DNA from 3 places in the Tepidibacter sp. Z1-5 genome. Region 1 is predicted to be linked to each of the others. Evidence: a T-box and tRNA genes for the amino acid it is inferred to sense, from the RefSeq annotation. Region 1 holds a T-box; the other regions hold tRNA genes.
What was found. The T-box of region 1 lies ahead of leuS (leucine--tRNA ligase). A T-box ahead of a tRNA ligase gene usually reads a tRNA of that ligase, here a tRNA-Leu.
Positions count from the first base shown of each region.

Region 2: it has a tRNA-Leu gene. The T-box ahead of leuS (leucine--tRNA ligase) is inferred to sense a tRNA for this amino acid. The anticodon was not compared.
Region 3: it has a tRNA-Leu gene. The T-box ahead of leuS (leucine--tRNA ligase) is inferred to sense a tRNA for this amino acid. The anticodon was not compared.

Region 1 covers NZ_JBBMMD010000036.1:25,549-28,843, forward strand. Annotated here, with positions in the region: gene WJW32_RS08660 (LCP family protein) at 1-1,033, shown strand, start outside; gene rsfS (ribosome silencing factor) at 1,046-1,402, shown strand; T-box leader at 1,415-1,604, shown strand; gene leuS (leucine--tRNA ligase) at 1,672-3,295, shown strand, end outside.
Region 2 covers NZ_JBBMMD010000005.1:58,034-61,328, reverse strand. Annotated here, with positions in the region: gene polA (DNA polymerase I) at 1-1,667, opposite strand, end outside; tRNA gene WJW32_RS01580 (tRNA-Leu) at 1,907-1,983, shown strand; gene WJW32_RS01575 (RNA-binding domain-containing protein) at 2,034-3,173, opposite strand.
Region 3 covers NZ_JBBMMD010000005.1:63,065-66,359, reverse strand. Annotated here, with positions in the region: gene splB (spore photoproduct lyase) at 1-198, shown strand, start outside; gene WJW32_RS01615 (YaiI/YqxD family protein) at 378-827, shown strand; gene WJW32_RS01610 (DUF1540 domain-containing protein) at 972-1,136, shown strand; tRNA gene WJW32_RS01605 (tRNA-Leu) at 1,217-1,302, opposite strand; gene WJW32_RS01600 (ABC transporter substrate-binding protein) at 1,360-2,901, opposite strand; gene WJW32_RS01595 (lytic transglycosylase domain-containing protein) at 2,913-3,295, opposite strand, start outside.

The DNA.
Region 1 (3,295 bases):
AGTGGATAGTTTAGATGGAGGTAAAAAAGGTATTAGAACTGACACTATGATGATTCTGAGTATGGATCCTAAAAACGATAAGACATCTATATTATCAATACCAAGAGATTCTAGAGTTAAGATAAGAGGTAGAAAAGGATATGATAAGATAAATGCGGCACATGCATATGGCGGTGTTGAATTATCAGTACAAGCTGTTAAAGATCTTTTAGGAATACCTATACACCATTATGTAAAAGTCGATTATCAAGCACTTTATAAGACTGTTGATGAGGTAGGTGGTGTTGAGGTCGATATACCTATGAATATGAACTATGATGATCGTTATGCTACACCACCTCTTCATATCCATTTTAAAAAAGGAAAACAAGTTTTAGATGGACAAGAAGCTATGGAGTTTTTAAGATTTAGAAAAAATAATGGTGGAAAAACAGGTTATCCAAGAGGGGATTTACAAAGAGTAGAAGTTCAACAGGCATTTATACAATCACTTGCTAAAAAGGTATTAAGTCCATCTTCAATATTCAATATTAAAGGGTATATAGATACTTTTAATACGTATGTAGATACAGATATGAGTGTATCTGAGATGGCATCACTTGGTATGCAAGCTAAAAAAATGGATGTAAACAATATAAGAAAAGAGACTCTTCCAGGAGCTCCTATGTACATAAACTCAATATCTTACTATAATCCTGATAATGATGAAATAAATAAATTAGTAAATGAACTTTATTATGATAATAATAATCAAACTAATGTAGATTTGAAAATTGCAGTACTTAATGGCTCTGGTATATCTGGAGTTGCAACAGAAGTTGCTGATAAGCTTGCACGTCAAGGATTAAAACCTAATACAGTTGGTAATGCTGACGAATTTAATAATCCTAAGACTATAATATATTATGATTCTAAAAAAGAAGAAGCTCAAAAAATAAGACAGATTATAGGTAAAGGCGAGTTGAGAAAAGATAAATCTAAGATTGAAAATAAAAATACGGATATAATAGTATTAATAGGTAAAGACATTTAAGGAGGAAATTAAATGATAGAAAGTGTTGAACAAATGGTAAAAGTGGCATATGATGCTATTGGTGATAAATTAGGAGAAGATACAATAGTTTTAAATGTTGGAAAAATATCTTCTGTTGCTGACTACTTTATAATAGCTAGTGCATCGTCAGAAAGACAAGTAAAGGCTATAGCTCATAATGTAGAAGATGAACTTAAGAAGAAGGATGTATGTGTTATATCAAAAGAAGGACAAGATACATCAAGATGGATACTTCTTGATTATGGAGATATAGTAGTGCACATATTCCATGATGACGAAAGAGATGTATATAGCTTAGAAAGATTATGGAAAGATGCACCAAATGTAGATGTTGACAATTTAGTTTAAAAGTCGTATTATATACAGATAATAGTCTAGAGTAGTAAAGGGAAGTTGTTCTTTAAGAGAGCTAGTGTGTGGTGAAAACTAGTAGAGCATGCCTTTGAACTTGCTAGTTAATACTATTAGGGTTGGCTCCCTTATAAGCTACACTAAGAGGGCTTTTAGCCAATTAGGGTGGTACCGCGAGATATAACTCCTCGTCCCTAAATATATAGGGATAGAGGGGTTTTTTTATACAAAAAAATAATTACAATATAAATTTAGGAGGATTAAATATGTATGATTTTAAACAAATAGAACCATATTGGCAAAAAAAGTGGGAAGATGAAAAAACTTTTGAAACTGTTGAAAATGATAAGCCTAAATATTATGTTTTAGAAATGTTCCCTTATCCATCAGGAAAAATTCATATGGGACACGTTAGAAACTATTCGATAGGAGATGTAGTTGCAAGATTCATGAAGATGAAGGGATATAATGTACTTCATCCTATGGGATGGGATTCGTTTGGATTACCAGCAGAAAATGCAGCTATAAAGCATGGAATTCATCCTGATAAGTGGACAAGAGAAAATATACAAGAGATGAAAGAACAATTAAAACTTTTAGGTCTTAGCTATGATTGGGATAGAGAAGTAGCTACTTGTCTTCCTGATTACTATAAATGGACTCAGGACTTATTTTTAAAGTTCTATGAAAAAGGACTGGCATACAAGAAAAAATCATTTGTTAACTGGTGCCCATCTTGTGAAACAGTTTTAGCTAACGAGCAAGTAGTTGGTGGAGAATGTGAAAGATGTGATTCTGCAGTAATTAAGAAAGATTTAGAACAATGGTATTTAAAGATAACTGATTATGCAGAAGTTCTTTTACAAGATATAGACAAGCTAGATGGATGGCCTGAAAAAGTTAAGATAATGCAAAAAAATTGGATAGGAAAGAGTACTGGAGCAGAGGCTGATTTTGAGATAAAGGGATACGATAAGAAGTTAAAAATATTTACAACAAGACCAGATACTATGTATGGTGTTACTTACATGGTACTAGCTCCGGAGCATGAATATGTTGAAGATCTTGTAAAAGGAACAGAGTATGAAGAAGCTGTTAAAGAGTTCAAAACTAAAATTCAACATATGAGTGAAATAGAAAGAACTTCTACTGATACTGAAAAAGAAGGTGTATTTATAGGTAGATACTGTATAAATCCTTTAAATGGACAAGAAATTCCTATTTATATAGCTAACTATGTAATGGTAGATTATGGTACTGGTGCTATAATGGCTGTTCCGGCGCATGATGATAGAGATGAAGAATTTGCAAACAAATATAAATTAGATATAGTACCTGTTATAGATGAAGATTCAAAAATGATAAATTCAGAAGAATTCAATGGAATGGATTGTAAGGAAGCTTTTGAAAAAATAGTCCAAAAATTAGAAGAGTCTAAGATTGGTAAGAAGACTATAAACTATAGATTAAGAGACTGGCTAATATCAAGACAAAGATATTGGGGTTGTCCAATTCCAATAGTTTACTGTGAAGATTGTGGAACAGTTCCTGTTAAAAGAGAAAATCTACCTGTTAAATTACCGACTGATGTTGAATTTACAGGAAAAGGACAATCTCCTTTAATAACTTCTGAAAGCTTTATGAATACAACATGTCCTAAGTGTTCAAAGCCTGCTAGAAGAGAAATGGATACTATGGATACATTTATAGATTCATCTTGGTATTTCTTAAGATATATAGATGCAAAGAATGAAAATGAAGCTTTTAATAAAGAATTAGTACAAAAGTGGATGCCTGTTGATCAATATATAGGAGGAGTAGAGCATGCTATACTTCACCTACTTTATTCAAGATTCTTTGTTAAGGTTTTAAAGGATTTAGGAATGGTAG
Region 2 (3,295 bases), on a different contig from region 1:
TTAGTCTTTTTGATTACAGGAAGTTCTAATTTTTCAAACAGTATAACTCCAAGTTGCTTAGGTGAATTTATATTAAATTCTGCCCCAGCCATGTCGTATATATCTTTTTCTAAAGTCTTAATTATAATTGAATATTCTTCCTTAAGCTGTTCTAACTTTTCAATATCAACCTTGAATCCTTCATACTCCATATATCCTAAAACTTCAATAAGTGGCATTTCTATATCATAAAAAAGTTCTTGCATCTCATATTTATCTATAGTTTTTTCCATCTCATTTTTTATACCTATAACAACTTCGATTAAAGTATTAAAATATCTAACCAAAATATCTTCTTCTAATTCTTCAAATTTTTTGGCCTTCTTACCCTTTCCTAACAGTTCTTCCTCACTATTTATATTTTTTCCCATATATTTGGCTGCTAAATTATCGTGTAAGTAATTAGAACTTGTAGCATCTATTAAATATTCTCCTATTACAATATCAAACTTCATATTTTTGATATCTATATCATAACTTCTAAGAGCAATATATTCTTCCTTTAATTTATAACCGTATTTTTCTATATCTTCTGATTCTAATACATCTTTTAATTTTAAGATAAATCTTTCTTCGTTTATATAATATACCTTATCTTGCTCTAAGCCTATAAACATATATATAATATTTTTATCTAATATATTTCCTTGTTTTGTAACAGTCTTTAAGAACATATATTTTTTGTTCTTTATTTCATCTATAACAAAATCTATATTATCATCGTTTATTAGTACAGACTCTATATCATTTTCTTCCACTACCTCTTTGTTCATGCTTATTCTTTTAATTAAACTATTGAACCCAAAAGTATTGAAAAGCTTTATTATCCTTTGTTCATCATAATTTTCAAGTTTTAGTTCATCTACATCCATATCAATAGGCATATCTCTTACTATTGTGGCAAGACGCTTACTCATAAGAGCTGTGTCTATATTTTCCTCTATTTTTTTCTTTACACTTCCCTTTAGCTTGTCTGTATTTTGAACTAAATTTTCAATTGTTTCAAATTCCTTTAAAAGCTTAATTCCTGTTTTTTCTCCTATTCCAGGTACTCCTGGTATATTATCAGACTTATCTCCCATAAGTCCTTTAAGATCTATAAATTGATCTGGAGTTAACTCATATCTTTTTAAAACTTCATCATAATCATAAATTTCAAGTTCCGTTATACCTTTTTTAGTTATAAGTATCTTAGTCTTATAAGATGCAAGTTGTATAGCATCCTTGTCTCCTGTAACTATAATAACCTCAAAATCATCTTCTTCTGCTTTTTTAGATACCGTTCCAATTATATCATCAGCTTCAAAGCCTTCCATTTCAAGCCTATGTATCTTAAATGCATCTAAAAGTTCTTTTAGTGGTTCAACCTGAACTCTTAATTCATCAGGCATCTTTTTTCTTCCAGCTTTATAATCTTCATACTGTTTATGTCTAAACGTAGGTGCTTTAAGATCAAATGCAACACTCATATGTGTTGGTTTATATTCATCTATTATCTTAAATAGCATAGTAGTAAATCCATATATTGCATTAGTATGTAATCCTTCTTTATTCATAAGATCTGGCAGAGCATAAAATGCCCTATTCATCAAAGAGTTTCCATCTATTATAACAAGTTTTTTATTCACGTTTCTCACACTCCATATTCAAAAATAACATAAATAATTCAGATGAAGTCAAACTCCACCTGAATTAAGTTTCCCCTTATTATATCATTATTATATGCTTTAATCACAAGGAAATTATATAAATTTAAACTTGTAGCTGACCTTGATTAAAGAACTAAACTATCAACTAAATCATATATTTTTTTAAATATGTTGATTTTTTTTATTATATATGTTAATATTTATTTGTAAGGTTTTTTGCCCGAGTGATGGAATTGGCATACGTACGCGACTCAAAATCGTGGTTTTGCGAGTTCGAGTCTCGCCTCGGGCACCAATCAAAAAAAGATAGGTATATACCTATCTTTTTTTTATTCCCATATCCATCTACCTAACCCCAGGTAGAATAGCTCTAAATAAATTTCTTTTAGTTACATTTATAAATTTAACACTTCCTTTTTTCTCAAAAGAATTCTTTATTCTATTAAAACCCATTCCACTTCCTAAAAACCTCATCTTATCATCCAGAATTAATAACCTTTGATATATCCAATCATTTCTTCTAGATGGATTATTTTCTTTTACTATAGTATTTATACTGTCTCCTCTAATAAGTACCCCTGGATTATTTACCTCAACTTTGTCTTTTCCCAAATATATAACTATCTCCCTTGTTAAATCATAATAATCTCTATGCACCAAGCTATTTCTAATGCATTCATAAAGACCCTCTATAGGGTAATTATAGTTTTTTAAAACATTCCCAAGATAATATTCGACCTCATTTAACATATATATTATATTCCCATGAAATATTTTAGTAGTAGCCTCTTTATCCAAATTATCTATAACCCTTATAGATGAACTTGTTATATGTTTTTGAGGATGATTTCCAAAAACCAATAATCCTCCTAATGTAGTCACATAATTCCCATCTTCCATCTTTATGCATATCCCTAGATTTTCTAATAGTTCTATAGATATATCTTCATTAATATTTATCTTTTTACAATATGCACGAACTATCTTTTCATCTATTTCACTTATATCACTTTCAACAACAGGCATCATTTCCGTATTTATAATACCACTTTCCTCAAACATACTTGCAACTTCATGCCTTCTAGCTATATCAGTAGTAGATCCCCTTCTTATATAAAAGCTTCCATTTTGTCTTAATTGATGAGGCTTTTGGTTACTTTTAAATATTACCAGTATTCCTAATATTTTTCCCTCATACTCTTCATACTCCATTTTTATACTCACTGGAGGATCTATTCTATTTGATAGTATCTGCTGTATTTTTTCCTCTGCATAAGAATCCTTTTGAATACCTATTACATTCTTTGTTTTATCCTCAATTCCAAATATTATATAACCCCTTCCTCCGTATGTATTAGCAATTGCTAGTATATCTTTAGCCAATTCTTTTTTTTCAGCTTGAGTATTCAAGTTTATTTTTAATTTATAATCAAGCTTTGCACCCTCAGGCTTTTTTAAAAGGTTAGATATCTCATTTTTATCCATCTAATCACCTCTCATATTCCAAAAATTCGTTTTATGCTAACGCATCCAATACATCCTCATATACTCCTTTATTTTAAGGCTTGAGAATCTATATGTTATTTAACAACATATTATAACTATAT
Region 3 (3,295 bases), on a different contig from region 1:
ACTGCCAAAGAACTTATTCTCACTCGCTTTCCAAAGACAAAACTTGATCTTAACGAAGACAACAGACAGCTAAAATGGGGCCCTTATGGGAAATTTAAGTATGTATACCCAAAAGAAAAAAGCAGTGAATTAAAAGAATATATATCAAACCTTATATACGAAAATTTTGAAAACAGCACTATAGAGTACTTTACTTAGTAATTATAATTTAAAACTAAGCTTAACCTTCATATTATTACTTATATTTATGTTTAAGTATATCAATTCACTTATCTATACGATATAATTTATACGAAAGCTAAAAATTCAGTTAGATTAAAATCTCCATCTGAATTTTTAGCTTTATAATATAATAACAATATATAAAGGAGTAACTTATGAGAATTCTCGTTGATGCAGATGCTTGTCCCGTTAAGGATATAATAGTTAAAGTCGCTAAACACTTTAATATAGCTGTCATGATGTTTATAGACACAAGTCATATTCTACATGATAATTATTCAAAGATTATTACTGTAGGTCAAGGAAAAGACTCTGTAGATATGGCTTTGATAAATTCAGTTGAAAAAGGTGATGTAGTCATTACACAAGATTATGGACTAGCTGCCATGGTGCTTGCCAAAAAAGCTCATGTTATAAATCAAAATGGACTTATTTATACTGATGACAATATAGATATGCTACTTCTTCAAAGACATTTATCTCAAAAAGCTAGAAAAGCTAGAAAAAGAACCAAAAGCGCAAAAAAAAGAACCAAATCAGACAATGACTTATTTGAAAGAAATTTTATTGAACTTTGCAAATCATTAATTCAATCAAAAATATAATTTAATGTTGTAATTTATTAAATAAAGCCGAACTATATATTTTTTTGTATTTCCCAGGAAAATTTGATTTTTCATGTAAATATTTCTTGCTATTAATCTCTTTGAAAAGCTAATACTATTATTAGACTTTTAGGAGGTGTTATAATGAATCAAGGAAACCATAATATAGGATGTACCGTTAGTGAGTGTAGATACCACGCAAAGACTTTTAATAACTGTACTCTTACTCATGTAGAAATTACTAAGCACAAGAGTGAAGCTACATGTCCAGAGTGCACAGACTGCTCAAACTTTGAAAAAGACAAGTAAAAAAAGACTCCACTTTAAAAAGTGGAGTCTTTTTATTGAAAGTTTTATAATAAAAAAAGACCCTCAGGTCTTTATATAACTGGTGCGGATGACGGGACTTGAACCCATACGAGCGTAGCTCACTACCCCCTCAAGATAGCGTGTCTGCCGATTCCACCACATCCGCATACTCAATCTTTAATAATATTCTAATTGTTCTGTATATATAAGTCAATACATTTTTTTATTCACTTACATATATATTTTCAAAACCATTGTATACATTAAATTCATTCGAATCCAGTTTTCCTTTAATTTTATTATTTAAAACCAAGTTCTTATCCTTAACCAACAAACTTATAAACGGAACATTGTTGCTAACATATTTCTCTAGCTCATTATAGTTTTGTATCTTTTCAGATTCACTATTAGAACTTATAAGCTTTTGAATCAATATATTTACATTATCGTCATTGTAATTTGTGAAACTATTATTGAAATTAAACCTAGGATCAGGAACAATAGGAAGTGTCCATCCTAGAAGTGCTAGATCATAATCCTTGTTATTAATAGCATTCGTAAGATCTTCTCCAGAAAGTTCTACTACCTCTACATCAATTCCTACATCAGACAATGAAGTTTTTATTAAATAAGCCTCTTTTAGTCTTTCCAAATTTTCTTGATTTACAACAACTCTAAACTGAGCTTCCTCTAAGTTTATATTTTTCAGATATTTTTTGGCCTTATCTGCATCATATTTAACAGCTTTTAATTCTTTATTGTAGTATTTAGATTTTTTATTTAATGGAAATTCCACTACATCTCCATTATCCAAATAAACATCCTTTAGTATTTTTTTCCTATCTATACTATATAATAACGCTTTTCTAAAGTTTATATCTTGTATATACTGGTTATCGAAATTTAATGCTACAAATTCATACTCATTACCTGTATACTTGTTTATATCAAATCTCTTAGCAGGAAACTCTCCACTTATTATCTTATCTATTTTGCAAATATCCGTTTCAAGAGATATAATCATACTCTCTTCAGCTTCTTTATCAGGTACTATAACTAATCTTACCTTATCTATATACGGTTTTTTGTCGTAGTAATCTTCATTTCTTACTAAATCTATATATTTTCTTTTTTCATATTTGTCTATTTTATACATTCCAGAGCCTATTAAATTGTTTGAATAAAGCTTCATATCATCAGTGCTCAAACCAGCAAGTCTATGCTTTGGAAGTATTGGAAATATGAAATTTTCTAAAGAAAAAGAATATGAATTATTAAATACTATATTAAAGCTAGTATCAGATAAAACCTCTACTCTAGATACATTATCAAGAAGAGGATTATAAGTACTTTTATCTAATGTTTTTAGTAGATTTATTGTAAATTCAACATCTTGACTGGTTAAGCCAACTCCATCATGCCAACGTATATTGTCTTTTAAATTTATATTCAAACTCATTCCATCCTGAGAAAGAGTGTAATCTTTCACAAGCTTTGGTTTTATATTGTAATTTTCATCTACCACAAATAGACTATCATATACTAATTTAAGAGCTTGATCTAGAGATTTTTCATTATTTAAAAGAGGATTTAAAGTTCTAAATTCAACAACCGAAATGTTTATTTTACCGCCATTCTTAGGAGTTAAGTCTTCCTCTTGTAATATAGCTTTTTGCAAATCCACATCTATCTTAGTATCATCTTTACTACATCCAAAGAGAAATACAACCATAATTAAAAGAAAAATAATTTTAATTTTTTTCATTAGTTTTTTCCTCATTTCTCATAAATAGCTTTGTATCTTTTGTAATATTTATTTACCTTATTCACATAATCACTAGTTTCTTTAAAAGGTATTTTATTTAAGTTTATTCCATTTTCACTATACCTTTGATCTTTTAACCATTTATCTACATTGCCAGATCCACCATTATATGCCGCTATTACCAAGTCCTTATCATCAAATTGCTTAAATAACTTACTTATATACCAGCATCCTATTTGAACGTTAGTCTCTGGATTAAATATATTTATATCTCCCATTTGAAGTTCATCCTTAGCCCACTGCTGAGTAATATTTGATATTTGCATAAGACCTTTAGCCTCCCTATTAGACTCTGCATAAGGAAAAAATTTACTTTCAGCCTTTATTATAGAAA